Regions from separate parts of the Dyella sp. 2HG41-7 genome, predicted to be linked through region 1. Evidence: predicted binding sites of a transcription regulator. Region 1 holds the regulator's gene; the other holds the start of a gene.
The links. Region 1 encodes FliA, which starts transcription of late flagellar genes. Its sites were predicted from a motif close to TAAAGTTTNNCNNNCNNNGGCCGATAA; they were not measured.

Region 1 (15,888 bases):
GCCTACGTCTACCAGCTCAAGCAGGCGACCGAGCGCGGCGGACCCATTCCCGACGTTCCGCATCCGGATATCGATCCGGAATTGCAGGGCCGTTACCGCCAACCGTAATTCACACCGTAAAAAATCAAGGCGACACGCATGGCAACCGCAAGCGTTCTGGATACCTTCAAGCAAGTCAGTCGACGCGGCGCAGGCGCGCCGATCGTGATGCTTGCGATGTTGGCGATGCTGATGCTGCCGTTGCCGCCGTTCGTGCTGGACATTCTCTTCAGCTTCAACATCGCGTTGTCGCTGGTGATTTTGCTGGCGGTGGTCTACGTGATGCGCCCGCTGGAATTTGCCGCGTTCCCGACCGTGGTGTTGATGGGAACTTTGCTGCGTTTGGCGCTGAATATCGCTTCCACGCGCGTAGTTTTGCTGCACGGCCACGACGGCCCCGGCGCCGCCGGCAAGGTGATCGAGGCGTTCGGCGAATTCGTGATCGGCGGCAACTTCGCGGTCGGTTTGGTGGTGTTCGCGATCTTGACCATCATCAACTTCGTGGTGATCACCAAGGGCGCGACGCGCGTGTCCGAAGTGACCGCGCGCTTCACCTTGGATTCGATGCCCGGCAAGCAGATGGCGATCGACGCCGATCTCAACGCCGGTCTACTGACGCAGGAGCAGGCGCGCGAGCGTCGCCAGGAAGTGCGCGAGGAAGCGGACTTCTACGGCTCGATGGACGGTGCGTCGAAATTCGTGCGCGGCGACGCCACGGCCGGCATCCTGATTTTGTTCATCAATATCATCGGCGGCTTTTTCGTCGGCATGCTGCAGCACGGCCTGAGCGCCGGAGAAGCGGCGCGGACGTACACCTTGTTGACGATCGGTGACGGTTTGGTGGCGCAGGTGCCGTCGCTGATGCTGTCGATCGCCACCGCCGTGATCGTGACGCGCGTGTCCAAGTCGCAGGACATGGGCAAGCAGATGGTCGGGCAGGTGTTCGCCCAACCGCGCGCACTGGCGGTTGCCGGTGTGGTGCTGGCGGTGATGGGCTTGATTCCCGGCATGCCGAACATCGCGTTTCTGATGCTGGCCTGCGTGTGCGGCGGCTCGGCGTGGCTGATGATTCGCCGTGAACAGGAAGCCAAAGAACGCCTCGCCAAAGCGTCGACCGAAGCATTGCCGACGCCGGCAGCCACCGAACGCCTGGAGCTGGGCTGGGAAGACGTCGCCAGCGTCGATCCGGTCGGCCTGGAAGTGGGCTATCGCCTGATTCCGCTGGTCGACAAAAACCAGGGCGGCGAATTGATGTCGCGCATCAAATCGGTGCGTCGCAAGTTGTCGCAGGAACTGGGTTTTCTGGTCGCGGCCGTACACATTCGCGACAACCTGGATCTGGGGCCCAACACCTATCGCATCTCGCTGATGGGCGTGCCGATGGGCGAGGCGGAGGTCTACAGCGAGCGCCATCTGGCGATCAATCCGGGCCGCGTGCACGGCACCTTGAACGGCGTCGCCACGCGCGATCCTGCGTTCGGGCTGGAAGCGGTGTGGATCGAAAACAATCAACGCGACCACGCGCAGGCGCTTGGCTACACGGTGGTCGATCCGGCGACGGTGATCGCTACGCATCTGTCGCACATTCTGCAAAACCACGCGCACGAACTGCTCAGCCACCAGGACGTGCAGCAACTGCTGGATCGTCTGGCCCAGGGCGCGCCGAAACTGGTGGAAGACCTCGTTCCCAAGCGCCTGTCGCTGGGCGTGGTGGTGAAAGTGCTGCAAAACCTGCTCGCCGAGCGGGTGCCGATCCGCAACATGCGCAGCATCGTCGAGTCTTTGGCGGAGCACGCGAGCCAGAGTCAGGATCCTGGCGCGCTTACTGCCTATGTGCGCGTGGCGCTGGGTCGTCAGATCGTCCAGGAAATCGCGGGTTTGGGCACGGAAATCCCCGTGCTGACGCTCGCTCCGGAGTTGGAACAGATCTTGCTCGGATCCCTTTCAAGCAGTGGTGCAGCAGGCGCCGCCGTGGAACCGGGTCTCGCCGATCGTCTGCAACAAAGCGTTGCAGAAGCGGCGCGGCGACAGGAAGCGAGCGGCGAACCGGCGGTGATGTTGGTGCAACCGCAACTGCGTCCGTGGCTCTCTCGCTTCACGCGCCACGTGGCCCAGAACCTGCATGTGCTGGCTTACAACGAAGTACCGGACAACCGTCGCGTGCGCTTGGTGCAAGCGATCGGACGTTGAGTAACGAAGAACGAGTGAGGTAGGCGACGATGATGTTCCGCATGCGCACGCTACTCCCTCTCCCCTCCGGGGAGAGGGCTGGGGTGAGGGGTCAACCTGGCGTTGAGCCGCAATCGAAGCGTGCTTCGAACGAACATCTCGGCAAGACCGGCCCCTCACCGCAATCCTCTCCCCAGAGGGGAGAGGAAGTAAAAGTGAGGAATGCACCATGAAGATCAAACGGTTCCTGGCTTCCGATATGCGCCAGGCCATGCGCGACGTGCGCGCGGAGCAGGGCGCCGATGCGGTGATCCTTTCCACGCGCCGTCTTGAGGAAGGCATCGAGATCATCGCCGCCGTCGACTACGACGAAGCGCTGATGCGCGAAGCTGCGCGCATCAACGCGCCGACGCCGGAAGCGGCCAAGCCGCCGGTGAAAGAAGTCGCGAAAGACGCGCCGAAAGAGCGCGTGAAAGAGATCGTCAAAGAAACGCCGAAAGAAGTCGTCAAAACCGTCGCGAAAGAAACACGCGCAGCCACGCCGCCGCCTCCTCCTCCGTTGCCGCTGCCGTCCAACGAAATCGCTGCGCTGCAGCCGATGCTGGAGCAGAACGCGCTGGAAACCGCGCGCATGCGCAACGAACTCGGCGGCCTGCGCCAGCTGCTCGAACAGCAGTTGTCGAGTCTCGCGTGGAACGATATGGAGCGCCGCAGTCCGATGCGCGCCCGCGTGTTGCGCGATATGTCGCGTCTGGGTATCGATACCGACGTCTCGCGTCAGCTCATCGATGAATTGCCGGAAGACATCAACGTCGACCAGGCGCGTTATCTGCCGCTGGGTTTGCTCAGCCGCAGCTTGAAAGTCAGCGGCCGCGGTCTGGCCGACGTGTGCGGCGTCACGGCGCTGGTTGGTCCCACGGGCGTGGGCAAAACCACCACAATCGCCAAGCTCGCCGCGTGCGCGGTGATGCATCACGGTCCGGCGAAGGTCGCGCTGGTGAGCACCGATCATTACCGCATCGGCGCTGCCGCACAGCTCGAACATTACGGTCGCCTGCTCGGCGTGCGCGTGTATCCCGCATACGACGCCGCAGGTCTTGCGCAAACGCTGCATCTGCTGCGCGATCACCACACGGTGCTGGTCGATACCGCTGGCGTGTCCGGCAACGATGCACGCCTGCAACAACAGATGGATGTGCTGCGCGACGCCGCCGCGCAAGGCGCCACGCAATTGCGTGCCTGCCTGGTGCTGGCGGCGAATGCGCAGTCCACCGCGCTGGACGAATCGGTGCGCGCGTATCTGCCGCTGCAACCGAGCGCGTGCATCGCGACCAAGCTCGACGAAGCGCCCAGTCTCGGCGGCTTGTTGTCGGTGCTGATCCGTCACCGCATTCCGCTGGATTGCACCACCGACGGTCAGCGCGTTCCCGAAGATATCAGTGCTGCCGATGCGCGCGTGCTTGTGTGCCGCGCCGCGCAGCAGCAACGCCGGCTGGGTCCGGCGGGTGAGGACCTCGACATGGCCGATCGCTTCGGCCTGGCGGTGGCAGGATTATGAGTCTGTCCCATACCCCTTCGTTGTCCGCACGGTGCCTGAGCGGCCGCCAGGCGGCAACGCGCGGCTTGACCAGACGGCCAGTCTGGCGCTGCGCCACGCGTCACCACCTGACGACCGCTCAGACCCCATGCGAACTACGCAGAAATATGGGACAGGCTCAATGACTTTTGGTACGAACGAGGCACTGCAAGTGAACCAGGCAGCAGGCTTGCACAATCTGTTTTCGACCGCCCGCGTGCATCGGGAAGAAACCGATGCGCTCCATCAGGCGGCAAGCTTACGGCCGATCGTTCCGCGTACGCGCATCACGCGCACGATCGCGGTAGCAGGCGGTAAGGGCGGTGTCGGCAAAACCACGGTCGCGGTGAATCTTGCGATGGCGATGGCGATGGCCGGGCGCGACGTGATGTTGCTCGACGCCGACATGGGCGTCGCCAACGTAGACGTGCACCTGGGCTTGAGCCCTGCGCGCCACGTGGGGCATCTGCTGGACGGGAAGTGCGCGCTGCAGGATCTGATCATGCCGGCGCAGCACGGTCTGAAAGTGGTGCCGGGCGGTTCGGGCATTCGCCGCTTGGCGAAGATGGGCAACGGCGAGCACGCGGCGGTGATCCGCGCGTTCGACGAACTGATCCAGCCACCGGAGTTTCTGGTGGTGGATACCGCAGCGGGCGTCTCCGACAACGTGGCGATGTTCGCCGCCGCGGCCGACGACGTAGTGATCGTGGTGTGCGACGAGCTTGCGTCGCTCACCGATGCTTACGCCTTGATCAAAATTCTTGCCCACGACTTCGACGTGCGGCGCTTCCATATTGTCGCCAACATGGTTCGCCAGGCGGGCGACGCGAAAAAACTTTTTGAAAAACTGGCGCGTGTATGCGGCCGGTTCCTCGACGTGGCGCTCGACTACATGGGCATGGTGCCGCACGACGAATGGCTGCGGCAGGCGATCCGGCGCCAGGGCGCGGTGGTCGATCTGTGGCCATCCAGCCGCGCGGCGGTCGGATTCAAGCAATTGGCGGGTGCGGTCGATACATGGGGTAAACCCTCGTGCCCGGATCTCGGACGGATTGCCTTTTTCAGCGGCCAGAGCGTGCCGGCTGCGGGGTGGTGACATGAATGTGGCTTCGGAATATCTGCAGCTGCAACGCGAAGATGCAGACCAATTAGTACGCAAGCATGCGCCGCTCGTGCGCCGCATCGCTTACCACCTGATGGGTCGCTTGCCTCCGAGCGTTGACGTAGGAGACCTGATGCAGGCGGGCATGATCGGCTTGCTGGAGGCGGCGCGAAACTTTACGACGGATCGCGCGGCCAGCTTCGAAACGTATGCGGGCATCCGCATTCGTGGCGCGATGCTGGACGAACTCCGACGCACCGATTGGACGCCGCGCTCCGTGCACCGCAAGGTGCGCGAGGTCGCCGAAGTGGTGCGGCAGATCGAAAACGAAACGGGCGCGGATGCGGAAACCGCCGAAGTGATGAAACGTCTCGGCATGACCGCCGAGGAATATCACCAGGTGATGTCCGACGCGACCAGCGCGCGACTGCTCAGCCTTACGGCGCCGGACGACGGCGAAGGCGGCGAAGGCAGCGCGTTGGATGTGGTGGATCACGACAGCTTGGGGCCGCAAGACAGCTTCGAGCAGAACAACATGAGCGAAGCGCTGGCCGAAGCGATCAGCACGTTGCCCAAGCGCGAACAACTGGTGATGTCCCTGTATTACGAACAGGAATTGAACCTGAAAGAAATCGGCATGGTGCTGGGCGTGACGGAATCTCGCGTCTGCCAGATCCACGGCCAGGCTTTGGTAAGGCTGCGCGCGCGCATGGGCGATTGGCGCGGCTAGCAACAACGTACGAGCGAAGGAGCAGGCAACGAGTTTCAGCAATTAGCGACACCCAAGGCAACCGGCGCATCGATGCGTGCAAACCCCTTCCTTCGGAAGAGGGTTCGCAGGGGAACCAAGGTCAACGAAGCGCGTCCTGGCTTCACCGACCCGACCCATGCGGAACCTTCTTCCGAGGGAAGAAAACCACCCACGTTTCGCGCCTCACTCGTTTCTCGAATCCCTTCCCCGTTTCAAGCATCTGGAGAACGTGTTTGGACAAGAACATGAAAATTTTGGTGGTAGACGATTTCTCCACCATGCGACGCATCGTCCGCAACCTGCTCGTCGAGCTCGGTTTCAGCAATCCGCTGATCCAGGAAGCCGACGACGGCAACAACGCGTTGACGATGTTGAAGGCGAACAGTTTCGACATGGTCGTGACGGACTGGAACATGCCCAACATGACCGGCATCGAATTGCTGCAGGCGATTCGCGCCGAGCCCAAGCTCAAAGGCATGCCGGTGCTGATGGTGACGGCCGAAAACAATCGCGAGCAGATCATCGCCGCGGCGCAGGCCGGCGTGAACGGCTACATCGTCAAGCCGTTCACCGCTGTGACGCTCAAAGAAAAGCTCGACAAAATCTTCGAGCGCCTGGCCGCCCGTGGAGCTTCCGCATGAACGCTATTGCCAAACCCGTCGCAGCCGAAGCGCTACCGCCTGAAGTCATCGACCTGCTCAACAGCAAAGACGGCGCCGCGTTCGAGCAAGCGCTCGACACGATGGTGCGTCAACGCGAGCAGCATTTGTTCCGCGCGCTCGGCGTGCTGGCGCGCGACCTGCACGGCGCGATGAGCCGTCTTGGCGCCGATCTCGCCAACGAAGGCATGCCCGACAGCATGATCAATGCGCGCAAGCATCTGGCCGAAGTGTTGGAGATGAGTTCGCAGGCCGCGCATCGCAGCCTGGATTTCGTCGACCGCATTCGCCCGGAAGCCGAAGCGCTTTCGCAGAACGCCGTTGCGGTGCTGGATTTCAACAACAGCGAGACCGACCCGGCCGCCGTGCTGGCGCGTCAGGCGCAGGTGTTCGCCAGCGCGTGCAGCGAAGGCCTCAACGACATGGTGCTGGTGCAGTCCTGGCAGGATCTCGCCGGTCAGCGCGTCAAGAAAGTGGTGACCTTTATCGAAAGCGTGGAATCGTCGCTGCTGGAACTGGTGCGCCTCACCGGTGCGCTGGCCGGTCGCGAAGCGCCGATGGAAGTCGCCAAAGTTCACGACCAGGACGAAGTGGATCGTCTGCTGAGCGAATTCGGTTTTTGATCGTAACCTGCGGATACAGACGTTGATGGATGCGAACCTGGACAGCGAGCTGCGCGACGATTTTCTGGTGGAAGCCGGAGAATTGGTGCAACGGCTGGGCGAACAGCTCGTGGAGCTGGAAGCCTCGCCGCACGATCGCGAATTGCTCAATGCGGTGTTTCGCGTCTTTCATACAGTGAAAGGCGGCGCCGGCTTTCTCGGCATCGATCCGATGGTGCAGTTGTGCCATTGCGCCGAAGAACTGCTCAACGACGCGCGCAACGCGAAGCTGGTGCTGAACTCGGCGCATATGGATGCGCTGCTCGAATCGCTGGATCTGCTCAACGTGATGATGGCGGCGTTGACGAGCGGCGATGCGATGGCGCAGCCGCCCGCGAGTTTGCTCGCACGTTTGCAGCCAGTGGCGGACAACGCGCCTGCGGCGAACGCATCGGCGAAACCCGCACGCTCGGCCGATCCGATCGAGGCGGAATTCGAAGCGCTGCTCGATACGCTCTACGGCGAAGGCGGCGCGCCCGGCGCGACCAATCACGCCTCCAATGAAATCAACGACGACGAATTCGAAAGCTTGCTCGATGCTTTGCACGGCCAAGGCGCCGCGCCCGGCTCCGAAAAGCCGGTCGTCGACGAGAAGAAAGAAATCAGCGACGACGAATTCGAATCGTTGCTGGACAATTTGCACGGCAAGGGTGCGGCGCCAGGTCAAACGGTTGCGGCGGCGCCCGCACCTGCGCCGGCTCCTATTCCCGCTCCCGCAGCGCGTACCGCCGCGCCGGCCAAAGCGCCCGCCGAAAATACCGTGCGCGTGGATACCGCGCGTCTGGATACCTTGGTCAGTCGCGCCGGCGAATTGGTGCTGCTGCGTAATCGCTTGTTGAGTTTGGCCACGCGCAGCGACAATGAAATGTTGGCGACCATGGCGGGCGATCTGGATCGCGTATCCGACGATCTGCAAACCGCCGTGCTCGGCATGCGCATGCAGCCGGTCGGTCGTTTGTTTCAGCGTTTTCCGCGCATCGTGCGCGATCTCGCGCGTCAGCTAGGCAAAGACATCGAGCTGGTCACCGAAGGCGAAGATACCGATCTCGATCGCAGCCTGGTCGAAGCGCTGGCCGATCCGCTGATTCACTTGTTGCGCAACGCCGTCGACCATGGTCTGGAAGATCCGGCCGGTCGCGCACGCGCAGGCAAGTCGCCGAAAGGCAAAGTCAAACTGTCGGCCAGTCAGCGCGGCGAGCGCATCGTGATCTCCGTCAGCGACGACGGTCGCGGCATGGATCCGGAAGTGCTGCGTCGCAAAGCGGTGGAGAAGGGCGTCATCGACGAAACACAAGCGGCGCGCTTGTCGGAAGTCGAATGCTACGAATTGATCTTCCGTCCGGGCTTCAGCACCGCCGCCACGATTTCCGATATTTCCGGACGCGGCGTCGGCATGGACGTGGTGAAAACGCGCGTCGCCGAACTGGGTGGCACGCTGCAGGTGCAGTCGCGCCTGGGTCACGGCAGCACATTGGAACTCACCGTGCCGCTGACGCTCGCGATCTTGCGCGTGTTGATGGTGCGCGTCGGCGATCGCTTGTTCGCACTGCCGCTCAGCAACGTGAGCGAAGTATTCGAGTTGAATCCGCAGCACGATCACATGCTCGACGGCCGTCGCGTCGCCGCGCATCGCGGTCGCGCGCTGGTGCTGGGCGATCTCGCCGATTGGGCGGGCGTGCACGGCGCAGGCGGACGCAACGTGGTGGTGTTGCATGTCGGCCATATGCATCTGGGTTGCCTGGTGCATGAAGTGATCGGCCGCGAAGACGTGATGGTGAAGCCGCTCGGTCCGTTGTTCGAAGGCGTGCCTGGCGTTGCTGGCGCGACGGTGACGGGTGACGGGCGTCTTGCGTTGGTGTTGGATCTCGCTGCGTTGTCGCAAGACGACGGGCGTCTTCTTCCTTCGTTAAAGGTGTCGGCCTGATGAAACCACTCAACGACACCGTTCACCCGTCGCCCCGGCGCACGCCGGGGCCCAGTGACTTCGTTCCAGCAAAGACGCTGGGCCCCGGCGTGCGCCGGGGCGACGAGTGCGAGGTTATTTGCGAGGCGTCGACATGGACGTCATAAGCATCGCCGGCACCATCCTAGCTTTCGTCGTGCTGATCGTCGGCGCGATTCTCAAAGGCACAGACGTTTCCGCGCTGTGGAATCCGGCGGCTTTTGTGATCGTGTTTATCGGCACGATCTCTGCGTTGCTGCTGCATACGCAAGGCAAGGTGCTCAAGCGCGCGATCGGCATGTTGGGCATGGTGTACAAGCCGCCGCAATTGCAGCCTGCCAATTTGATCAGCCGCGTGATCGGCTGGAGCGAAATCTCGCGTCGCCAGGGTTTGCTGGGTCTCGAACCGCATATCGACGCCGAAGACGATCCGCTGGTGAAGAAAGGTTTGCAGCTGCTGGTCGACGGCAGCGAGCCCGAAGCGATTCGCAGCGTGCTCGAACTGGAAGTGGAGACGCGCGAGCAAGCCGACCTGCACGCCGCCAAGGTGTATGAGCAAGGCGGCATCTATTCGCCGACCATGGGCATCATCGGCGCCGTGCTCGGTCTGATGGCGGTGATGCGCGATCTTACCGATCCGGCCAAGCTCGGCCACGGTATCGCCGCGGCGTTCGTCGCCACTATCTACGGCATCAGTCTCGCCAACTTGCTGTTGCTGCCGATCGGCGCGCGCTTGAAATCGCTGATCACCAAACAGACGCAAGTGCGCGAGATTTTGATCGAAGGTTTGATTTCGATTGCCGAGGGCGACAATCCGCGCCAGATCGAAAGCAAGTTGCAGGGCTATCTCGTATGAGTCGCCGCCGCAAACACAAACACGAAGACCATCCCAATCACGAAGCCTGGGTGATTCCCTACGCGGATTTGCTCACGCTGTTGTTGGCGTTGTTCGTGGTGCTGTACGCGATGTCCAGCGTCAACACCACCAAATACCGCGCCTTGGCGCAGGCGATCTCGTCGGCGTTCAACGGTTCGCGCTCGGTGATTCAGCCGGTGACGCCGAATGCGCCGCAATCGAGCATACCGGTGCCGACCAACAAGCCAGCGCCGATTCCGCGCACGCCGCTTGCGCAAATTCTGTTGCCCGTGCTGACGCAACATATCCCGACGCCGGCGACGACGCCGGACACGCAATCCGACAAAGACAAAACGAAGATCAGCGACGAGCAGGAAAATCTCGACCGCATCCGCAGTCAGGTGGAACACGCGCTGCAGCCGCTGATCGACAAGAACCTTGTCGCCGTGCGCCGCACGCCGAACTGGCTGGAAATCGAAATCCGCACGGACATTCTGTTTCCCAGCGGCGTTGCGACGTTGTCGCCGTCGGCCAACGATGTGTTGACCAGTCTCGGTAGCATTCTTGCGCCGTTCGCCAATCCGCTGCGTGTGGAAGGCTACACGGACGATATGCCGATCAATACGACGGTTTATCCGTCCAACTGGGAACTCTCCGCGGCGCGCGCTGCGAGCGTGGCGCGGTTGTTCGCCGAACATGGCGTCGACCCGGAGCGTTTAGGCATTGTCGGCTGGGGCCAATATCGTCCCGCCGCCGACAACACGAGCGTAGACGGCCGCAACCGCAACCGCCGCGTGCTGGTGGTGGTGTTGAGCGACAAAGCTGCGCCGCGCCGCTTCTACACGAATAGCGACCAGGTCAATCAGACCGCCGACGCGAACGATGGCGCGACGCAGGATCAGGAAAACGTGCCGTCGCCCGCATCGGTCGCCGCCGCACAACCTGCGAAAACGGACCCGCCGCCGCCATCGATCACGCCATCGTTGGCGCCAACGCTTCCCACGCCGTCAGTGATCACACCGGTGGCGAGTCTGGTGACCACGCCAAGCGACGCATCGACACATACGAATACACCGGATACCAAGGGATAACCGCTGCGCATGAGCCTTGTTCCCAATATCGAAGCGCTTGCACGCGAACCTTGGTTGTCTTTTCAATTGGACGGCCAACATTACGCCGTGCTCTTAAGCCGCGTCAGCGAAGTCATTCGCGATGCATCGCCAACGCCCGTGCCCGGCGCGGCGGACGATCTGCTCGGCATCTGCCATTTGCGCGGCAATATCGTGCCGGTGATGGATGGTCGTCGTCGTCTCGGCTTGAGTCATAGCGAGCCGGGCGATCCGTCGACCGTGCGCATTGTGGTGTGCACGCACGAATCGCATCGCGTCGGTTTGCGCGTGGATGCAGTGGGCGATTTGCTGCAGCCGAAGGCGGACGCCATCCAACTGCCACCGGCGCGCTCCGGGCGTGTGGACGATCCCGTGCAAGTGGTGATGGGCTGGCATGGCGGCTTTGTCGCGCTGCTCGACGTACCTACGTTGTGCCGCCTTCATAAGGAGTTGAAAGATGTGGCGTGATCTTGCGGTAATCGCAGCGCTTGTACTTCAGACCGTTGCGATTGCGTTGCTGATGTATCAGATGCGTCAGTTGAAAGGCGTAAAACGCGGTGATACCGGTGGCGTTCCCGAGCTGCTGATCGTCAACGCGCTAAACAAGATCGATCATCGCTTGAGCGCGTTGGAAGGACGTTCGACGCCTGCTTCGGATGTGGTTGCGCCGCGCCGTTCGGTCGAAGTGCCGGCCACGCAGATGGGCGCGCTGCGCGCAGCCGCTCGCCAATCGCCCGCTAACGATTACGAATTGGCGCAGCAGCTAGCGCGCGAAGGTGGCGATGCGGAACAACTGATGTCGCGTTGCGGTTTGTCGCGACACGAAGCGGAGCTGGTGCTGCGTTTGTACGCCAAACGCGCCTGACGCTTTTCTTCCTCTCCCCTCCGGGGAGAGGATCGAGGTGAGGGGACACACTGGCGTTGAACTTTATATACCCATTGTTCAAACAGAGTCCCCCGCAAGACCAGCCCCTCACCCCAGCCCTCTCCCCTACGGGGAGAGGGAGTTATCGCGTGATGCTTCGTAGATAGTCGCCAACACCGCCGCAGCGGCGGCGTACAACTGCGGCGGCACATCCGCGCTCATGCGTAGCGAGATCAGCAACGCCGCGATCTGCGGATCGTGATGCAGCGGCAAACCAAGCGCTTGCGCGTGACGAAACAGATTTTCGACATCGCGCGCCGTACGACCCGATGAGGCTTGCGAGCCATCGCCGCCGGGCAAGCGAAGCACGACTTTGCGTTGCGGCGCGGGGAGCGGCGTACTCATACAGTGGCCTTCAAAAAGACGGCGCTCATGCTATTGCCGGCCTGCGGCAAACCGAACTGGCAGGTGAGCTGATCCAGAAACAATCCGGTGGCGTCGAGACGTTTTCGCACATGGTCGAATTGCGCTTCCAGCAGATCAACCGTGTCGCGAAGCTGCGCCCACAATCGCACCGATAAACGCAAGCCTCGCAACTGCAACTCGCCGACGATCGGGCCGAGCGACGGCAAATCCAGCGAAAAGCCCATCGTCCAATCCTGCTGCGCATCTTCCTCGTGCTTGAGCGACAACTGCAGTACATCGGCGCCTTCGTCGTCCTGCACCGGAATTTCGACGATCCAGTGATTCGGATTGGCCTGCAATTGCGCCACTTCCAAACGCGCCAACGCGGCCTGCACATCGGTGTAGAGACGGGGCAGAAATTCCGTCGCGTCGTTCGTCGAGAGCAAATCCGGCGGCAACGGCAACCGACCCTGCGGCACGACACCCCGATACAGCAAAGGTGGATCCACTTCGTCCGCGCTGCTTTCGCCTAGCGTGGCCTGACCTTTGAGAATTGCCACTAGACGCAACATCGCGCCTTTCACATCGTCGTGCGCGGTATTGGCGTCGCTCGCCGGCGCATGCGCAAGTTGCGCTTCGAGAAACAGACCGCTGCGATTCACCGCCTGACGCAACCCTTCTCCCGTCGTCAATTCGCGCGGTGTGCTCATGCTGTGCTCCAGCAACGCCAGCGCCGAACGCAGATACGGCGGCAACTGCTTCGCGACCGACCACTGCGACAGCGCGCCCACCGTGGCGAGCAACGGCGCGTAGCCGTTCTGCTGCGGCAAGCGCGCTCGTAGCGCCTGATGAACCGTCGTATCGAGTTGCGAATCCGCGCCGAGAATTTCCAACTGCGGCTGCGCGCCGACACTCAGCACGCGAACCTGGAATTGCGGTGGCAGCTTGGTGCCCGGCGCTTCGGTTTCGACCGTGATCGCGCCGACTTGCAACACCAGCAGCCCTTGTTCGTTCACGCCCAGCGGGCGCGCCGACAACACGCTGCCAATACGCCAGCCTTCGGAGCTGGCGCCGGCGGCGGCACCGAGCCAGGTCAGTGCGGCAACGCTGGTTGGCTGGATGATCACGCTTGCGTCCTTGGTTGGCGGTGTGCCGGGTTTGGCACGGGTGGTCGCGAACCTTTGGGAAGGTTATCGGCGGGTGGTGGTTGGACTTTAGGGGTTTTTTTGTGTTTTTTTGGGGTGATTTGGCATTGCCTGCGGCGCTTTCGGTCCGGAGGACCGAGTTACTTTTCTTTGCTTGCCCAAAGAAAAGTAACCAAAAGAAATGGCACCCCAAAGGGCGCGCTCTCCGGGCATCCTGCCCTCCGAGTACGCAGATGGGCTACGGGGTTTTTCGACAGGGCATCCTGCCCTGACGAAAAACTGGCCGGCATCCATGCCGGCCACCCTGCGGGCTTTCCTTCGCCCATCTGCCGCGCCCTAAGGGGCCCCACGTTGCGCACATCCATGTGCGCACTCGGTGCCGGCGCTTTGCGCCGGTAAGGGCATGAAGTTCTCCGCATTGCCATCGATTCCTGCAGTTTTGGCCGTGCCTGGGTTACCAGCGCAAAGCGCTGGCACCGAGTGCGCGCCACGACGGCGCGCTGCTCTACCCGGGGCCCCTTGGGTGCGGTGAAGGGCTGGCGGATCAGGCCCCGATAGGGGGCATGGGCAGGACGCCCATGCCTTTTCGTCAGGGCAGGATGCCCTGTCGAAAAGCCCCGTCAGTCCTTCACGGACTTGGCGGGCAGGACGCCCGCCAAGCGCACCCTCGGGGGTGCCCTTCTCTTTGGTTACTTTCTCTTGGGCAAGCAAGAGAAAGTGACTCGGTCCTCCGGACCGAAAGCGCCGCAGGCAATCTCAAAACCCGCGAAATATCGAATAGCGCGCACAACCAACACTTCAGCAACTCGCCACCTAAAGCTACCCAACACTGCGCCGATAAAGGCAACAAGAGACCAACCCAGCGGACCCCCGCCATGGCAACCAAAAGCAAAACCGAAACGCGGATAGCCATCCCCGCCGACTGCCGCATCGCCGACGTCGGCGACCTGCACAAGCAACTCACCGGCGCCCTGGACTCCCCGCAAATCGTCCTCGACGGCTCCGCCGTGGACCGTGTCGACACGGCGGCGCTGCAATTGCTGGTCGTATTTCAACGCGAAGCGCAGAAGCGCGCGCGTCAGGTGAATTGGGCGGGCGCGAGCGTGCCGTTGCATGACGCAGCGACGCAGCTCGGGTTGGCACAGGTATTGGCACTGCCGACGAAACCGTCGGCCTGAACTTGAGGTGGAAGATGGCAAAGATTCTTGCAGTGGACGATTCGGCATCGATGCGCGGCATGGTGGCGTTTACGTTGCGTAGCGCCGGCTATGAGGTGAGCGAGGCGGAGAACGGGCAGATGGCGCTGGATACAGCCTCGTCGTCGCGTTTCGATCTCGTATTGGCGGACGTGAATATGCCGGTGATGGACGGGATCAGCATGGTGCGCGAGTTGCGCACGCGCGCCGATTACAAGGGTGTGCCGATTCTTATGCTGACCACCGAATCCAACACGGATAAGAAGATGGAAGGCAAGGCTGCGGGTGCGACGGGCTGGTTGGTGAAGCCGTTCGATCCGGAGCAGTTGCTGGCGACCGTCAAGCGCGTGCTTGGTTGAACTCGCCTCACCGTCATTCCGGCGAAGGCCGGAATCCAGTTCAAACACGTTGTGCGAAGCACTCAGAATCGATGTTGTGTCCTTCGGACGCATAGTCAAACTGGATTCCGGCCTTCGCCGGAATGACGTGAGGCATGAGCAGTATCAGGATTAATCCAGGATCCCCTTTCCATGAGCAACATCAACGTCGCCCAATTCCACAAAGTTTTCTTTGAGGAAAGCCTCGAAGGCCTCGATACGATGGAGGCCGGCTTGTTGGCGCTCGACGAGGGCGGCGATACCGAGCTGGTGCACGGTATTTTCCGCGCGGCGCATTCGATCAAGGGCGGCGCGGCCACGTTCGGTTTTCCGGAAATGGCGGCGTTTACGCACGAAGCGGAGTCGCTGCTGGATCAATTGCGCGACGGCCGCAATTTCGGGCGTCGTGCGATCGATCGCACATTGGTGGAACTGTTGCTTCGCACCGTCGACTGCCTGCGCGCGATGTTTGCGCGCGCGCAAAGCGGTTTGCCGCTGGCCGACGAAACCAGCAATGCGTTGAAATCGCAGTTGGCGCTGGCGGCGGGACGCGATGCATCGGAAGTCGCTGCGAAAACCGCCGAGAAACCCACGGTTTCCAGCGGCTGGATTATTCAATTCCGTCCCCACGCCGGCATGTTGGCCGGCGGCAACGACCCGTTGCGTCTTATGCGTGAACTGGCTGCGCTCGGTCAGCTGGTCGTCGAGGCACAGTTGGATCGTGTGCCCGCGCTGGACGCACTCGACCCTTCCGAATGCCACCTTGCCTGGCGCGCCGAATTGACCGGTGCGGTCAAACGCGAAGCCATCGCGGCGGTGTTCGAATGGGTCGAAGACGAATGCGATCTGGTCATCGAGCCGCTCGTTGCCGCCGCGCCACCGCCCGCACCGCCGGTCGAAGCCGTTGCTGCGCCCGCCGGTGCGGGCGCCGCGGCAGGAACGGCGCGTGCGGCGGCGAGCAGCAACGATGCTGGCACCGTGCGTGTAGGCATCGACAAGATCGACGGCTTGATCGATCTGGTCGGCGAGCTGGTG
Region 2 (15,888 bases), 760 kb from region 1:
AGCCGGGATAATCGACGATCGACAACACGCCATGCGCGCGCAAGCCCGCCTGGATCGAGTCGATCAACAACAGCGAACCGTGCGATTCGGTCAACTCGCGCGCGGCTTGATAGAACGCCGGCGTCACCGAACGTCCCGGATCGCCTTCGCCCATCACGGGTTCGAGGAACATCGCCTCAATAAACCAGCCGTGCTTGTCCGCGTCGGCGAATGCAGCTTCCAATTGCGCCAGATCGTAAGGCGCCACGGTGATCACCGAATCTTCGTGGCGATAGCTCGCCAGGTGCTGCACATATGTGCGGCGCGACGAATCCGAATACAGCGCCGGTTTATCGGTGCGGCCGTGGAACGCGCCTTTCACCGCGATGCGTTTGATGGTGCGACCGGCGTAACGTCCGCCCGCGTCGGTCATCATCTTGGCATTCACGTCCGCGATGCGGCATGCAAGGCCGACCGCTTCCGAGCCGGAATTCAAGCAGAGATAACGCGTGTACGGATTGGTGCCGCGATGACGACCGAGTTCGCGATTCATCGCCTGCGTGAAACGCATCTGCGACACGCTCGGCGTCATCACGTTGGCCATCACTTGCGGACGCGCCAGCGCTTCGTCGATGGCGGCATTGTTGTGGCCGAAACCCAACATGCCGTAGCCGCCATTGTCGTGCACCACGGCGCCTTTCATCGTGATCACCCAGGGGCCGCGCGCGGCAGCCGGCAGATACGGATTGATCGCATCGTCCGGATAGAAATTGACGAAATCTTTTTGCGCCTGCGCCAGTTGCTCGGCTTCATCCAATTTCAGGAAATCGCCCAGCTCGGCGCGCAACGCGCGATGGCGCGCAACCGCTTCGGAAATCGCTTGCGCGAGTTGCGGATCCAGCGCGGCCATGCGCTCGATGGTGGCATCGTCCAGGCCTGTGGTCCGCGGCTTGCCGCCAAATTCGCGCAATTCGCGCAGCTGATCGGTGACACCCATGACTACTCTCCTCGAATCTGCCAGCGCCTCGCGCCCAACGCGAAGCAGGCCGGCAGGAAGTTTTGCGTGCGTGGAAGGGCTAGGCGCCCAAGGGGCGCGATGCGCCCGCTCGCACTGCGCCGCGTATGGGAAAACGCCGGCGCACGCCTATCAGGATACCCTGGGGGCAGGGGTGCCCGGTACCCCCTGGATGACGTCTGTCATGCCCGATCGCTGACGTGGGCTACTGCTGAAATCGGCTTGCCAAGCCTACGCTGCAGTGCAAGGAGGCCCACCATGCACACCCAATCTGATGTCGTAGCCCGTCTCAGCGGCGTTGTGAAACGTTATGGAAATGTCACCGCACTCGATGGTGTCGATCTTGTGTTGCAGCGCGGCGAACTGCTCGCGGTGCTGGGGCCCAACGGGGCCGGCAAAAGCACCAGCATCGGTTTGTTGCTCGGTCTGATTCGTCCCGATGGCGGCCGTGCGGAATTGTTCGGCATGGACCCGCAGGAGATCGATGCGCGCCGCCGCATCGGCGTGATGCTGCAAACGGCGATGTTGCCGCCCACATTACGCGTGGGCGAGTTGCTGCGCGTCGTGTCCAGTTACTACCCCAATCCTCGTTCGATCGACGAAAGCGCCGCGCTAGCGGGCATCGCCGATCTTTTGAAGCGGCCTTACGGCAAGCTGTCGGGCGGCCAGCAGCGTCGCGTGCAATTTGCGTTGGCATTGTGCGGACGCCCCGAGCTCGTGTTTTTGGATGAACCCACCGTCGGCATGGATATCGATGCGCGGCGCAAATTGTGGGCCGCGATGCGCGCGCTCGTCGCCGAAGGATGTTCGGTGGTGCTGACCACGCACTATCTGGAAGAAGCCGAAGCGCTCGCGCAGCGCGTCGTCGTGATGGGGAAAGGTCGCGTGCTCACGGAAGGCAGCGTCGACGCATTGCGCGCACATGTGCCGCTCACGCGTATTCGCTGCGTCACCGACCTCGATGTCGATGCCATTGCGCGTTGGCCGCAAGTGGCATCGGCGGAGCGCGACGGTACTCGCGTGCGCATCAGCACGAGCGCTGCAGAGCATGTGCTTCGTCGCATGCTCGATGCGGATGCCGCGCTAAGCGAACTGGAAGTGCAGCGCGCAGGTCTTGCGGAAGCATTCACCGAACTCACGCGCGACGAAAACGAACAACAGGAGGCCGCGTAATGAACACCGTATCGATTTCCGTCAATGCCGCGGCGCCGACCGCCGGCATGAGTTTCGGCCGCGTCGTAGGCGCATATCTCGCGGAAGCGCGCGCCGAATGCATTCGCTACATGCGCGCACCGGGCTTTATGTTGCCGATCACGCTGTTTCCTTCGATGTTCTATCTGTTGTTCGGCATCGTGATGCGCGGCTCCGAAGGCGCGGATGCGGCGCGCTATCTGCTGGTGAGCTACGGCGTGTTTGGCGTGATGAGTCCGGGCCTGTTCGGCTTCGGCGTGTCGCTCGCGATCGAGCGCGACGGCGGTCTGCTGACTTACAAGCGCGCCTTGCCCATGCCGCCCGGCGCGTACTTGCTCGGTAAAATGCTGATGGCGATGGCGGCGGCGACGGTGGTGATCGTGCTGTTGCTTGTGATGGGTGTAACGCTGGGGCACGTCACGTTGTCGTTGGCTCAGGTCGGCATGATGTTGTTGATGGGCGCGCTGGGCGTGCTGCCGTTCTGCGCACTCGGCATGCTGGTCGGCACGCTGATCAAAGGGCAGGGCGCACCGGGCATGCTCAATTTGATTTATCTGCCGATGTCTTTTCTGTCAGGTTTATGGGTTCCCATTACGATGTTGCCGCACGTGTTGCAGCAAATGGCGCCGATTTACCCGAGTTATCACCTGGATCAGCTGGGCCTGATCGCCCTGGGGCTGGCCGAAGGCAGCATCTGGAAACACATCGGCATGCTGATCGCCTTCGCCATCGTGTTCTTCGTTATCGCCGCTCGCCGGCTGAGGCGCTACGGTTGAAGTACGATGCATGTCATCGACGTTTCGGGGCGGGCCATGATCACACTGATTCGAAGTTGGTTTAAGCCAGCCCCCGACTCGTTCGCTGCGAACGGCATTCGCAAAGGCAGGTCGCCGTGGGTCGATGGCGTGCATCTGCTGTGGTCGGTGTGGATTTTTATCACGCCGATGTTCGATCGCTACACGTGGACTTGGGCGCTGTTTACGCTGGCGACCTATCCCGTGTTCCTGTTTCTGTACGCCAAGTGCATCGTATCGTCTCGGCGCGCCGTCAAGTTCTATGCGCTGAGCATGAATGCGCTATCCATGGCGCTCTTGGCTTGGTATCCCAGTGGGCTGACTTATTTTGTATTCGGTTGCATCTTGCTGCGTGGCTGCATGCTCAGCTTCCGCATGTACCTGTTGGCGATTACAGCGCTCAATGCCGCGTGTCTGGCCGAGGCGTGGCTTCTTCACTATCCGTGGCAGGCGGTCTTTTCGATCCCGCTAGTGTCTTTCATCGTTGGATTGGTCACGGCTGCAGAGCGCATCAGCGACGACAAGGATGCGGAGCTCAAGCTTTCGCACGACGAAGTGCGCCGGCTGGCGGCGACAGCCGAGCGCGAACGCATCGGCCGCGATTTGCACGACCTGCTGGGGCACACGCTGTCGTTGATTACGTTGAAGCTTGAGCTGTCGCGCAAACTCTTCGATCGCGACAGCGCCGGCGCACGGCGCGAACTGGAGGAGGCCGAGCGCGTGGCGCGCCATGCGTTGGCGGAAGTGCGCGCCGCGGTCACCGGCATTCGTTCCACCGATCTGGCCGCAGAACTTGCGTCGTCGCGTCTCTTGTTGGAATCGTCCGGCGTGCATCTGGACTATGGCAATTTGCCTGACGCGTTACCGCAGGATATCGAGCGCACGCTCGCATTGGTTATCCGCGAAGCCATGACCAATATTCATCGTCACGCTGGCGCCACCGAAGCCAGCATTCGTTTTACCCGGACTGCAGAAAAACTGGACATGCAGATCAGCGACAACGGCAAAGGCGGTCTCGCCGCGCACGGCAACGGCGTCAGCGGCATGTGCGAGCGCATACGCTCGATTGCCGGAACGTTGCAGATCGACTCGCCGCCGCATCGCGGCACGCGCTTGCTGATTAGCGTGCCGCTGCAAGGACAAAAAGCCGGAGAAGGTTCGGCAGGAACGTCACAGAAAGGTTATATGGGGACCGCTGCATGATCCGTGTGTTACTGGCCGAAGATCAGGCATTGGTGCGTGGCGCGCTATCGGCCTTGCTCAATCTCGAATCCGATATCGAAGTGCTCGGTTCCGTTCCGGACGGCGAGGCAGCCTGGCGCGAAGTGCAGCGGCTCAAGCCGGATGTTTTGGTGACGGATATCGAAATGCCGGGCATCACCGGCCTCGAACTGGCGCAACGCATTCACCGGCATGAGTTGCCGGTGAAATGCGTGATCGTTACCACTTTCGCTCGTCCCGGTTTTTTGCGCCGTGCGTTGGACGCAGGCGTCTCGGGCTATTTGCTGAAAGACGCGCCGGCGGAGAATCTTGCCGAAGCCTTGCGCATCGTGCATCGCGGCGGACGCTCGATCGATCCGCAGTTGGCGCTTGAAGCGTGGTCCGAAGCCGATCCTCTAAACGACCGCGAACGCCAGGTGTTGCGTCTGGCCGGTGAAGGTCAATCCGCCAGCGACATCGCGACGCAACTCAATCTGTCGCACGGCACGGTGCGCAATTATCTTTCTGAGGCGATCGGCAAATTGGGTGCGGCCAATCGCATCGAGGCGTATCGATTGGCGCGGCAAAAAGGTTGGTTGTGATGACGGTGCGTGCGTCGCGATAGCGCGACGCACGTTTGTACATTACTGCGCTGTCTTTTTCGGTGTGAGCGGTTCGAAACTGCCTGCCACACCGGGAAACTCCACGGGGCTTTCGTAACCATCGTTCGATACGGCCGATACGCCGAAGAACCAATCGTCGATCACGACGTCTTTGAGCACGGTTTGATCGACATCGCCAACGATTCGACTGTATTGCCATTGCGGCGCCGTGGTGTCGCGCCAGTGCACGCGATAACTCGCCGCGCCAGCTACTTTCTGCCACTTGAGCGTAGTGTCGGTAGCGACCGCACCACGGATGCCGACCTGCGTGGGTGGTGCGGGAGCGCGCGCCATCGCCGCCATCGTGATGGTGTTCAACGCCGTCACGCGTGCGAGATAGCGAAAGTCGATGCCGTTGATCGTGTCGCCGTACGTGATGCCATGATCGGTACGCAGCGTTTGATGTTGATGTGTGTAATCCTCATGGCTTTCGGTCACGCGCACGGCGGGATATCCCTCTTCGAGAAACGGCACTTGATCGCCGCCACGGCCGTAGCGGTCGGTGCGGTAGATCATGCGCACGTGAAAATCGGGCAGGTATTGATCGGCGAGCGATGCCATGTACCGGGCGACATTGCGAGACGGCGAATCGACTTCGCCGCCGGCGTAATTGCGTATTTTTGCTTCGTCGGGCGTTTCCGTGCTGCGCGTGCCTTCGCTGAATACGCGCACGCTCGTGCTGTCGCTGGCGCCATTTTCGCCGCGGCTGTTGCCGATGATGTCGTTGTTGAGGTCTGCCTCGACGCGCCAGCCGTGGGCCTTGGCGTAGTCGGCAAGCACCTTGCCGCCGTAAAGACCTTGTTCTTCGCCGGAAAGCGCCGCGAATACCAGGGTGGCGCGATTGTCCTGCTTCGACAGCAAGCGCGCCGCTTCCATCAGCGCGGCCACGCCGGAAGCATCGTCGTTCGCGCCAGGCGCGTCGCTGGTCGCATCCATCACGTCGCTGACGCGCGAATCCAAATGACCGGTCACCAGGATCACCCGCTGCGGATCGCTGCTGCCGCGTTTGATGGCGACGATGTCCATCACTTCGGTCGGTTTGGGTATGCGCTTGCCGGTGACGGTCTCGGAAGGCGTAACGACCTCCAGGCAGCCGCCGCACTCATGCGAAAGCGCCTCAAAGCGCGAGTGGACCCAACGCCGCGCCGCACCGATGCCCCGCGTCTTGGACATGGTGTCGGAAAGGGTGTGGCGCGTTCCAAACTCAACCAGAGTAGTGATGGTGTTCCGCAGTTGTGTCTCGTCCGGAGCGGCCGCCAAAGCGTGAAGATCGGGCTGTTCATGCGGATAGGCCGGGTTGGACTGCGCGAAAGCAGCGCTGACCTGCATAGCGACAAAAGCGGCTAAAGCATAGGAAACGGCGAGGCGTGGCATGGGCATCCTTGATGAGCGTTTTTCGGCCGGTTTCTAAGATGAAAGACACTGCGCGATAATTGTGCTCCATGTCCGGCCGCGCACAATCTTGAAAAAGTCCGATTTCCACTTCGATTTGCCGCCGGCATTGATCGCCCAGGCGCCACTTCCCCAGCGTAGCGCCAGCCGCCTGTTGGTGCTCAATGTGCCGACGCGGACGTGGCGGGACCGGATGTTTCGCGAGCTTCCTTCGCTGCTGCGTAAAGGCGACTTGCTGGTCTTCAACGATACACGCGTGTTGCCGGCGCGCTTGTACGGTAACAAGCCGAGCGGCGGCGCGGTGGAGATTTTGATCGAGCGCGTCATGGGCGCGCACGAAGCGATCGTGCAATTGGGCGTCAGCAAGAAACCGCGCGAAGGCACGGTGATCGTATTGGCCGATGGCAGTCATGCCACGGTGCTGGGGCGCGATGAAAGTTTTTTCCATCTGCGCTTCGAATCGCCGGAGCCGCTGGAGCGGCTGCTGCAGAAGCTAGGCGAGATGCCCTTGCCGCCGTATATCTCGCGGCACGCCGACACGAGCGATATGGAACGCTATCAGACGGTGTATGCGCGCGAGCCTGGGGCGGTCGCCGCGCCGACGGCGGGTCTGCATTTCGACGACGACATGCTTACGCAACTACGCACGCTTGGCGTCGATTTCGGATACGTGACCTTGCATGTGGGCGCGGGCACGTTTCAACCGGTGCGCGCGGACGATCTGTCGCATCACAAGATGCACCGCGAATGGCTCAATGTCGGTGCGAGTCTGGTTGAGCAGATTCATCGCACGCGCCGCGATGGCGGTCGTGTTATTGCAGTGGGAACAACCGTGGTGCGTGCGCTGGAAAGCGCAACGGTGGAAGGCGAATTGCGTCCGTTCGCCGGCGAAACGCAGATCTTCATTTTTCCCGGTTATCGCATCACCAGCATCGATGGGTTGATCACCAACTTCCATCTGCCGCAATCGACTTTGTTGATGTTGGTCTCGGCGCTGGCGGGCAGGGAGTTCATCCTCAGCGCTTATCGGCATGCGGTGGAGGAGGAATATCGGTTCTTCTCCTACGGGGACGCCATGCTGATCTTGCCGCAGGGCATGTGACCCTTTTCCCCTCCTGCCGGGGCGATGGGGGAGAGATGTCATAATGCACGGATGACTTCCATGCATTTCGACCTTCTCGCCACCGACGGCGCCGCGCGCCGCGGCCGCCTCACTTTCGACCGCGGTACGGTGGAAACACCTGCGTTCATGCCTGTGGGCACCTACGGCTCGGTCAAGGCCATGACGCCGCGCGATTTGGTCGAGATCGACGCGCAGATCATTCTCGGCAACACCTTCCATCTATTTCTGCGCCCGGGGCTGGACATCATCGGCGAGTTTGGCGGCTTGCATCGTTTTATCGGATGGAAGGCGCCGATCCTCACCGATTCCGGCGGATTCCAGGTGTTTTCGCTGGCGCACAAACGCAAGATCACCGAGCAGGGCGTGACCTTCGCTTCGCCGGTAGACGGCTCCAAGGTGTTTCTGTCGCCGGAAGAGTCGATGCGAATCCAGACGGTGCTGGATTCGGATATCGCGATGATCTTCGACGAATGCACGCCGTATCCGGCCACGGAGAAAGTGGCGGCCGAGTCGATGGAACTGAGCCTGCGCTGGGCCGAACGTTCGCGTCGCGGGTTCGACGATTTGAAAAATCCGAACGCGTTGTTCGGCATCGTGCAAGGCAGCGTTTACGAGAGCTTGCGCAGGCGCTCGGCCGAGGGCTTGATCAACATTGGCTTCGACGGCTATGCCATTGGCGGCCTGGCCGTGGGCGAGCCCGAGGCGGAACGCAATCACACCCTGGATTTCACGGTGCCGCTGTTGCCGCAGGATCGGCCGCGCTATCTGATGGGCGTCGGCCGCCCGGAAGACATTGTCGAGGCCGTACGGCGCGGTATCGATATGTTCGACTGCGTGATGCCGACCCGCAATGCGCGCAACGGCTTCTTGTTTACCTCGCACGGTACGCTGCGCATCCGCAACGCCAAATACGCCACCGACACCCGGGTGATCGAGGAAGGCTGCGAGTGCTACGCCTGCCGCGAGGGCTTCAGCCGCGCCTATTTGCGACATCTGGACCGCTGCAACGAAATCCTGGGCGCTCAGCTGGCCACCATCCATAACCTGCATCACTACCAGCGCCTGATGGCCGGACTGCGCGAGGCCATCGCGGCCGGTTCGCTGGAGGATTTCGTGGCCGAGTTCTACGCCCGGCGGCAGGGGGCGGGGGAGTAGCGAACCCCGGCTTGCAAAGCTTGTCTCAAGGCCACATGCCAAGGCCTCGGGAAGGGGTTTGCGTACCGTGCACGGCACTGGGGCGCATGGCATAATCCAATGTCTTTATTTAGGCGCGCGGCGAAAACTCCAGTCGCAGCCACAACTTGCGGGATTAACAGATGACTTTTCCGACGACTTTCGTGCTGGCGCAGGCAGCGCCTGGCGCAGCCAATGGCGGCTTTTCCATGCTGATCATGATGATCGTGCTGTTTGGCGCGATGTATTTCATGATGATCCGCCCGCAAATGAAGCGGCAGAAAGAACATCGCCAAATGGTGTCGAGCCTCGCCAAGGGCGACGAAGTGGTCAGCAACGGCGGCATCGCCGGTCGCGTCGAGGATGTGGGCGAAACCTTCATCACGGTCGAGATCGCGCCGAACGTCAAGATCAAGCTGCAGAAGAGCGCCGTGCAGCAAGTGTTGCCGAAGGGCACGTTGAAGTCGGCCTGATCGGCACGCTTTTTTTCAATTCCTAATTCTCGCTACTTCCGCAGCCGCGCGCCGCGGATCATTGGATGCAAGGCATGAGTGATTTTCCACGCTGGAAATACTTTCTAGTTGCCATCGTACTGGTGCTAGGCGTCCTGTACGCCGTGCCGAATATGTACGTGCCGTTGCAAGCCGTGCAGGTTTCGGCGAGCCAAGGTCAGACGCTCGATCCCACCGTGCAGGAGAAGATCACCTCTGCGCTGCAGGCGGCCAAGATTCCGTACGTCAACGAAACGCTCAAGCACGATGCGAGTCGCGGCGACTACGTGGTCGTGGGTTTTTCCAACGGCGATTTGCAGAAGAGCGCGGCCGACGCGCTGAAGGCATCGTTGGGCGACAACTTCACGGTCGCGTTCAATCTTGAATCGACGGTGCCGAAGTGGCTGGCCACGATCAATGGTCGCGCGATGCCGCTGGGTTTGGACTTGCAAGGCGGCGTGCGCTTCCTGATGGCGGTCGACCAGGACGACATCATCGATCGGCAGGAAACCCGGTATACGACGGATATTGCCGCGCTGCTCAAGGATAAGAAGATCTCCTTCATCTCCGTGACGCGCAACGCAACGCGCGGGCAAGGCGTCAACGTGGTGCTCAATTCGGCGGCCACGCGTTCGACCGCCTCCGATGCGATCGCTGTCGAATACCCGGATCTGGCGATCACCGATGGCGCGAACACCGGCGATCGTTTCGTTCTCAATGCGGTGATCAAGCCGGACAAGTTGCGCGATCTGCAAACGAATGCGATTCGCCAGAACCTTCAAACACTGACCAACCGCATCAATGCGCTGGGCGTGTCCGAGCCGGTGATTCAGGCGCAGGGAACGGATCACATCTCCGTGGAACTTGCGGGCGTGCAAGATCCTGCCGAGGCGAAGAAGGTGATTGGCGCCACGGCAACGCTGCAATACGTCGCCGGTCTGGGCGACGGGCGCGATCCTGCCGTGCAAGATGCGGCGAAGACCGGCAACGTTCCGCCGGATGCGCATTTGTACTATGGCCCGCGTGGCGAACCGTATCTCGTCAGCAAAACCATCATCGCCAGCGGCGACGAGCTGGTCGATGCCACGTCCGGCAACGATCAGCAGACCGGCTCGCCCGCCGTGAACGTGACGCTCAATTCGGCCGGTGCGGCCAAGATGCTGGACTTCACGCGCGACAACGTCGGCAAGCCGATGGCCGTGGTGTACGTGGAAAACACCACCGACGCCAAGGTTGTGGACGGCAAGGAAGTGCGCACGCCCAAGACCACCTATCAAGTGATCAACTACGCGACGATCAACGGCGTTTTCAGCAACAAGTTCCAAACCACCGGCTTGGCCAGCAATAAGGCTGCGTCGGACCTGGCGCTGATGCTTAAGGGCGGTTCGCTTGCGGCGCGCATGGACATCATTTCCGAAGGCGTGATCGGCCCGAGCCTCGGTCAGGACAACATCGAGAAGGGTCTCAAGGCCGTGTTGCTGGGTCTGGGCCTGGTGCTGCTGGCCGCTGCGATCTATTACAAGCTGTTCGGTCTGGTGGCCGATATCGCGCTTTTCTTCAACCTGGTTGTGTTGGTGGCGGTGATGTCGTTGATCGGCGTCACGCTGACCATGCCGGGCATCGCCGGTATCGTGCTGACACTGGGTATGGCGATCGACGCCAACGTGCTGATCTGCGAACGCGTGCGTGAGGAACTGCGTAACGGCTCCACGCCGCTGGCTTCGATCCGCGCCGGCTACGAAAAAGCATGGGCGACTATTCTCGACGCCAACGTGACCCACCTTATCGCTGCGCTGGCGCTGACCACGATGGGTTCCGGCCCGATCCGCGGTTTCGGCGTGACGCTGCTGATCGGTATTCTCACCTCGATGTTTACCTCGGTGACGGTTACCCACGCGATCACCGCGCTTATTCACGGCGGCCGCAAGCTCAAGACGCTGTCGGTGTAATCGGAGACTCTCATGGAAATCTTTAGTCACAACAGCAACGTCCACTTCCTGGGTCTCCGCAAGATCAGCATCGGCATCGCCGTGTTGCTGATGGTCGCGTCCATCGCGCTGCTCGCAACCCGCGGTCTGAACTACGGCCTGGACTTCCAGGGCGGTATCGAAGCCGAGCTGACGTACGACAACCCCGTGTCCGTGGAAGACGTACGCACGGCGCTGACCAACGGCGGCATCGAAAACCCGGTCGTGCAGAGCGTGGGCGGTACGCGCCAGATTTTGGCCCGCTTCCAAGTTAAAGACGACAAGCACTACGTAGAGCAGGCAGGCAAGGCACCTAACCTCGACCTGATCGCCGCTGACGTGGCCAAGGCGATCCAGGCCACGCGCCCGGACGCTAAAGTTGCGGGCCGCAGCTATGTGAGCCCGCAGGTGGGCGATCAGTTGCGTAGCGACGGTACGACGGCGGCGATCTTCGTGATGATCGGCATCGGCGTATATCTGTGGATTCGCTTCGAACGCCGCTTCGCCATCGCCGCGCTGCTGACCGAATTGCACGACACCCTGGTTACGCTGGGCGTGATCTCGCTGGTGCAGCGCGAGTTCGATCTCACCGTGCTGGCGTCGGTGCTGGCGGTGATCGGTTACTCGATCAACGACAAAGTGGTGGTGTTCGACCGTATCCGCGAGTTGTTCCGTTCGTCGCGCAAAGCCGATTCGGAAGAAGTGCTCAACCGCTCGATCAACAGCACGTTGTCGCGAACGATCATCACGTCGTTGTTCACCAGTATCGCGATGGCGGCGTTGTATTTCTTCGGCGGTCCGTCGGTGCACGGTTTCGCGATCACCATGCTGATCGGTATTTTGATCGGTACGTTGTCGTCGATCTTCGTCGCCAGCCCGATTCTGCTGTGGCTGGGCGTATCGAAGAAGGACCTGATGCCGGTGACGCGCGAGAATCCGGAGTTGGCGCGTCGTCCTTAAGGACAACGTTCCGTCCCGCTTCGAACAAACGGCCCGCAGATGCGGGCCGTTTTGTTTGTTGCGTCACATAAAGTGTGAAGAGAGGTGACGCGGTTTGTCACTTTCGTGACAGGAAATTGCGTGTGATGCGCATTGAAAGTGTTGAGATTTTTTTACCTTAACTTCGACTCGCAGTGGCCGATAAGAAGGACGGGACATGGTGTCCTGACGTGGTGGAGTCCACATGCTTGTCCTGATCGGTTCCTTTGTCGTGGTTGCCTGCGTGCTGGGCGGATACCTGCTTTCGCACGGGCAGATCCTCGCGCTTTGGCAACCGTATGAGTTGATGATCATTCTTGGCGGATCCGTCGGATCGTTTCTCTCCGCCAATTCGTCGAAGATCGTCAAGGAAGCGCTGCGCAACGTCTTGTCCCTTTTCAAAGGGGCTACGTATGGCAAGCAGGACTACATCGATTTGTTGTCGCTGCTGTACGACATCTTCGGCGTGATCCGCAAACAAGGTTTGCTTGGGTTGGAATCGCATATCGACGATCCGCATTCGAGCTCGATCTTCACCGCGTACCCGCGCTTGGTGAAAGAGCATCACCTGATCGAATTCATCACCGACTGCTTGCGTTTGATGGTAGGCGGCGATATGAACCCGCACGAGTTGGAGCAACTGCTAGACGTGGAGTTGGAAACGCATCACCACGACGCCGAAGCGCCCGCGCAAGCCGTGACGAAGATGGCCGATGCGCTGCCGGGGTTCGGTATTGTCGCGGCCGTGCTTGGTATCGTTACCACCATGTCGCAACTGGGCGGCGATACCTCGCAGATCGGCGAACACATCGCGGGCGCGCTAGTCGGCACCTTCCTCGGCATCTTGCTTTGCTACGGGTTTATCGGCCCGCTTGGCGCCGCGATGGAAGCTCGCGTCAATGAAGATGGCCGAGCATTCGAATGCGTGAAGGTTGCGCTGCTTGCCTCGCTGCGCGGCTATAACCCGAAGATCTCCGTGGAATTTGCGCGCAAGACACTGTCGCCGCAGATGCGCCCGAACTTCCAGGATTTCGAAGAGCACCTCAAAGGTGCACGCGCCGGAGCGCCGGCGTGACCAAGAAAGACAGCGAAATGATGATCGTGGTGCGCCGTGCGAAGCGCCAAAAGCACGGTCATCACGGTGGTGCGTGGAAGGTTGCTTACGCAGACTTCGTCACGGCCATGATGGCGTTCTTTCTCGTCATGTGGCTGATCGGCGTGGGAACGAAACAACAACGCGCCGCCATCTCCGAGTATTTCAAAAATCCCAGCATGGCGCCGGGCAACGCCACCATCGCGCCGCCCGGCAAGATGGGGCCCGGTGGCGCCAGCGACAGTGCGATCAAACTCGGCGGGGCCATGGATATTCCGCATGGCCCGGGCAAGGATCGTCGCGCGGCGATGCAATCTGCCGCCGCGGCTCCGCCGGATGTGGAAAAGCTGGCGCGAGAACGCGAAAAGGAGCGCCTGGAAAATCTGATGCAGCAGTTGCATGCGGCAATCGAGAAAAGTCAGGCGCTGGAGCCTTTCAAGGATCAGCTGCTGCTCGATATCACCCCCGAGGGACTGCGCATCCAAATCGTGGATAAACAGAATCGCCCGATGTTCGACACGGGCAGCGCGACGCTGAAGCCGTATACGGTCGCCATTCTTCATGAGTTGGCGGGCTTTATCGATCAGGCGCCGAACAAGGCGAGCATTTCCGGTCATACCGACGACGCGCCTTATAACGGCGCCGATCACTACAGCAACTGGGAGCTTTCTGCCGATCGCGCCAATGCCGCGCGACGCGCACTGCTCGATGGCGGTTTGGAAGACGGAAAGATCGCGCGTGTCGTGGGTCTTGCCGCGTCTGTGCCGTTCGACAAAGCAAATCCGAGCGACCCCATCAATCGACGCATCAGCATCATCATGATGACCAAGCAAGCGCAGGATGCGGCGCTTTCGCAGGAATCGGCCGATAGCGCGCAGATTCCCGCGCCGCCGGCACGCATTGTTCCTGCGCCAGCTATCGCATCATCCGCGCCAGACATTCACAACGATGCGGCGTTCAACGACGACAAGCGTTCCGGCGTGCCGACGTCGGCCCATACACCGTGATGGTGGCTTCCGCTCACCAAGCCTTGGTCCATCGCAACGCGTAGCAACGGCGCAAGTTTGAAGCGCGGCGGTTTCGTATTCGCCGCCGCGTCGCCGACGATCGCGGGCCAGTTGTCCAGCACCGCGCGGCGGTAGACGCCGATGCCGCTGTACGTCAATCGATGGTTGCCGTCGTTGTGCAGCTTGCCGTGTTCGTCCAGCGCGAAATCGCCTTGCGCGTGATGCGGCGGATTGTCCACCAGCAACAGATGCGCAACGCCCTTGGGTTCGGCGGGGAGTGCGCGGAAGTCGGCATCCGTCCATACATCGCCGTTGAGCACGATAAACGGCTCCGGGCCCAGGAATGGCAGCGCGTTGAGCATGCCGCCGCCAGTTTCCAGCGGCGTCGGGCCCTCGTAGACATAACGAATGCGCAAACCCCAGCGCGCGCCGTCGCCGAGCACTTCGGGAAATTGATCGGCCAGATGCGAGGTATTTATCGCTACGTAATGCACACCGATCGCGGCCAGCTTTTCCAAGTGCCAGACGATCAGCGGTTTGTCTTGCACGGTCAATAGCGGTTTGGGCGTGCGATCGGTCAGCGGACGCATGCGCTCGCCCAATCCTGCGGCGAAGATCAAGGCGTGTCTCATGCGCGGCGCACCTGAGTGAGGTCGCGACCTTCTGCATGGCATTCGATCAAATCCGCAAACGCGTGGAGTTCCGAATAGCTGCGCGCCACGGATATCACGTACTGATAAACGCGCGGCACATCCGTCAGATAACCCGGTTTCCCGTCGCGATACCAAAGACGATAGAACTGTCCCAACACGCGTACATGACGGTGCAGGCCGGTGAGATCGAACCAACGCAGGAACTGTTCGGCGCCGACATCGTCGCCTATCGCACCGACATCGCGCAGACGTAGCCGGTAAGACTCCACCCAGGATTCCACACGCGCACGCGGCCAGGCGATGTATGCATCGCGCAGCAGCGACGCGAGATCGTACGTGATGGGGCCGGCTAGCGCGCCCTGGAAATCGATCACGCCTGGGTTGTTGTCGTCGACAACCAGCAGATTACGGCTGTGGAAATCGCGATGCACGAAGCAGCGCGGTTGTACTTCGGCGTTTTGGATGACGACCTCGAACGCCGCTTCCAGCACTTGCTGTTCCGTGCCGTCGGGCGTGTGTTCGAGATGGCGTTTTAGAAACCACTCCGGCATCACTTCCAACCCGAGCGCTAAAACGCTGCGATCGAAGGGCGGCAAATCGCGGTATGCCATGCGTGTTTGCATCAAAAGCAACGCATTCATCGCATCGCGATACAGCGCGTCGGCATTTGTATCGTTGAGCTCGGATAAGTAGAGGCGATTGCCGAGATCTTCGATCAACAGAAAACCTTGTTCGAAATCGTGTGCATACACCGCCGGCACATGCAGGCCCGCATCAGCGAGCTGCGCGCCGATCTTCACCCACGGGCGCGGATCTTCCTTCGCGGGCGGCGAATCCATCACGATCCAGCTGCGACCGTCGTAATGCGTGCGCCAATAGCTGCGAAAACTCGCATCGGACGATGCGGGTTGCAGATCGAGCGAAGGGTCGCCAAGAGACGTGCGCGTCCAGGCCAGGCGGGCGGCGGTGCGATCGGTCATGCTTTCCATGTGGAGATTCGTTGCGGACACCAAGAGAGCTTAGAGCCTGCAAGCGGCGAACGCATGGTTACACGACGATTTGCTCCGTTCCCTACGTGCAGTGAGGGAGGGTTGGGGTGGGGTGAAGTCCATCAAGCGTGCGGCAAGCTCGTGCAACCCCACCCCAGCCCTCCCCCCGGACAAAATCATT

Region 2: the regulator FliA is predicted to act here: its motif matches at 12,105-12,131, upstream of motA (flagellar motor stator protein MotA).

Annotation. Positions count from the first base shown of each region.
Region 1 is NZ_JAJEJV010000004.1:688,576-704,463, forward strand. Features, by position in the region: gene flhB (flagellar biosynthesis protein FlhB) at 1-108, shown strand, start outside; gene flhA (flagellar biosynthesis protein FlhA) at 139-2,229, shown strand; gene flhF (flagellar biosynthesis protein FlhF) at 2,438-3,766, shown strand; gene L0U79_RS04540 (P-loop NTPase) at 3,927-4,880, shown strand; gene L0U79_RS04545 (RNA polymerase sigma factor FliA) at 4,882-5,616, shown strand; gene cheY (chemotaxis response regulator CheY) at 5,871-6,278, shown strand; gene L0U79_RS04555 (protein phosphatase CheZ) at 6,275-6,919, shown strand; gene L0U79_RS04560 (chemotaxis protein CheA) at 6,945-8,882, shown strand; gene L0U79_RS04565 (flagellar motor protein) at 9,016-9,756, shown strand; gene motD (flagellar motor protein MotD) at 9,753-10,847, shown strand; gene L0U79_RS04575 (chemotaxis protein CheW) at 10,857-11,333, shown strand; gene L0U79_RS04580 (DUF2802 domain-containing protein) at 11,323-11,730, shown strand; gene L0U79_RS04585 (flagellar biosynthesis protein) at 11,857-12,135, opposite strand; gene L0U79_RS04590 (flagellar hook-length control protein FliK) at 12,132-13,262, opposite strand; gene L0U79_RS04595 (STAS domain-containing protein) at 14,156-14,458, shown strand; gene L0U79_RS04600 (response regulator) at 14,473-14,835, shown strand; gene L0U79_RS04605 (chemotaxis protein CheA) at 15,007-15,888, shown strand, end outside.
Region 2 is NZ_JAJEJV010000004.1:1,452,609-1,468,496, forward strand. Features, by position in the region: gene L0U79_RS07675 (aminotransferase class III-fold pyridoxal phosphate-dependent enzyme) at 1-976, opposite strand, end outside; gene L0U79_RS07680 (ABC transporter ATP-binding protein) at 1,253-2,167, shown strand; gene L0U79_RS07685 (ABC transporter permease) at 2,167-2,961, shown strand; gene L0U79_RS07690 (sensor histidine kinase) at 2,998-4,182, shown strand; gene L0U79_RS07695 (response regulator transcription factor) at 4,179-4,781, shown strand; gene L0U79_RS07700 (M20/M25/M40 family metallo-hydrolase) at 4,824-6,215, opposite strand; gene queA (tRNA preQ1(34) S-adenosylmethionine ribosyltransferase-isomerase QueA) at 6,304-7,335, shown strand; gene tgt (tRNA guanosine(34) transglycosylase Tgt) at 7,387-8,511, shown strand; gene yajC (preprotein translocase subunit YajC) at 8,673-9,002, shown strand; gene secD (protein translocase subunit SecD) at 9,077-10,969, shown strand; gene secF (protein translocase subunit SecF) at 10,982-11,947, shown strand; gene motA (flagellar motor stator protein MotA) at 12,171-13,040, shown strand; gene motB (flagellar motor protein MotB) at 13,058-14,065, shown strand; gene murU (N-acetylmuramate alpha-1-phosphate uridylyltransferase MurU) at 13,999-14,697, opposite strand; gene L0U79_RS07745 (phosphotransferase) at 14,694-15,707, opposite strand.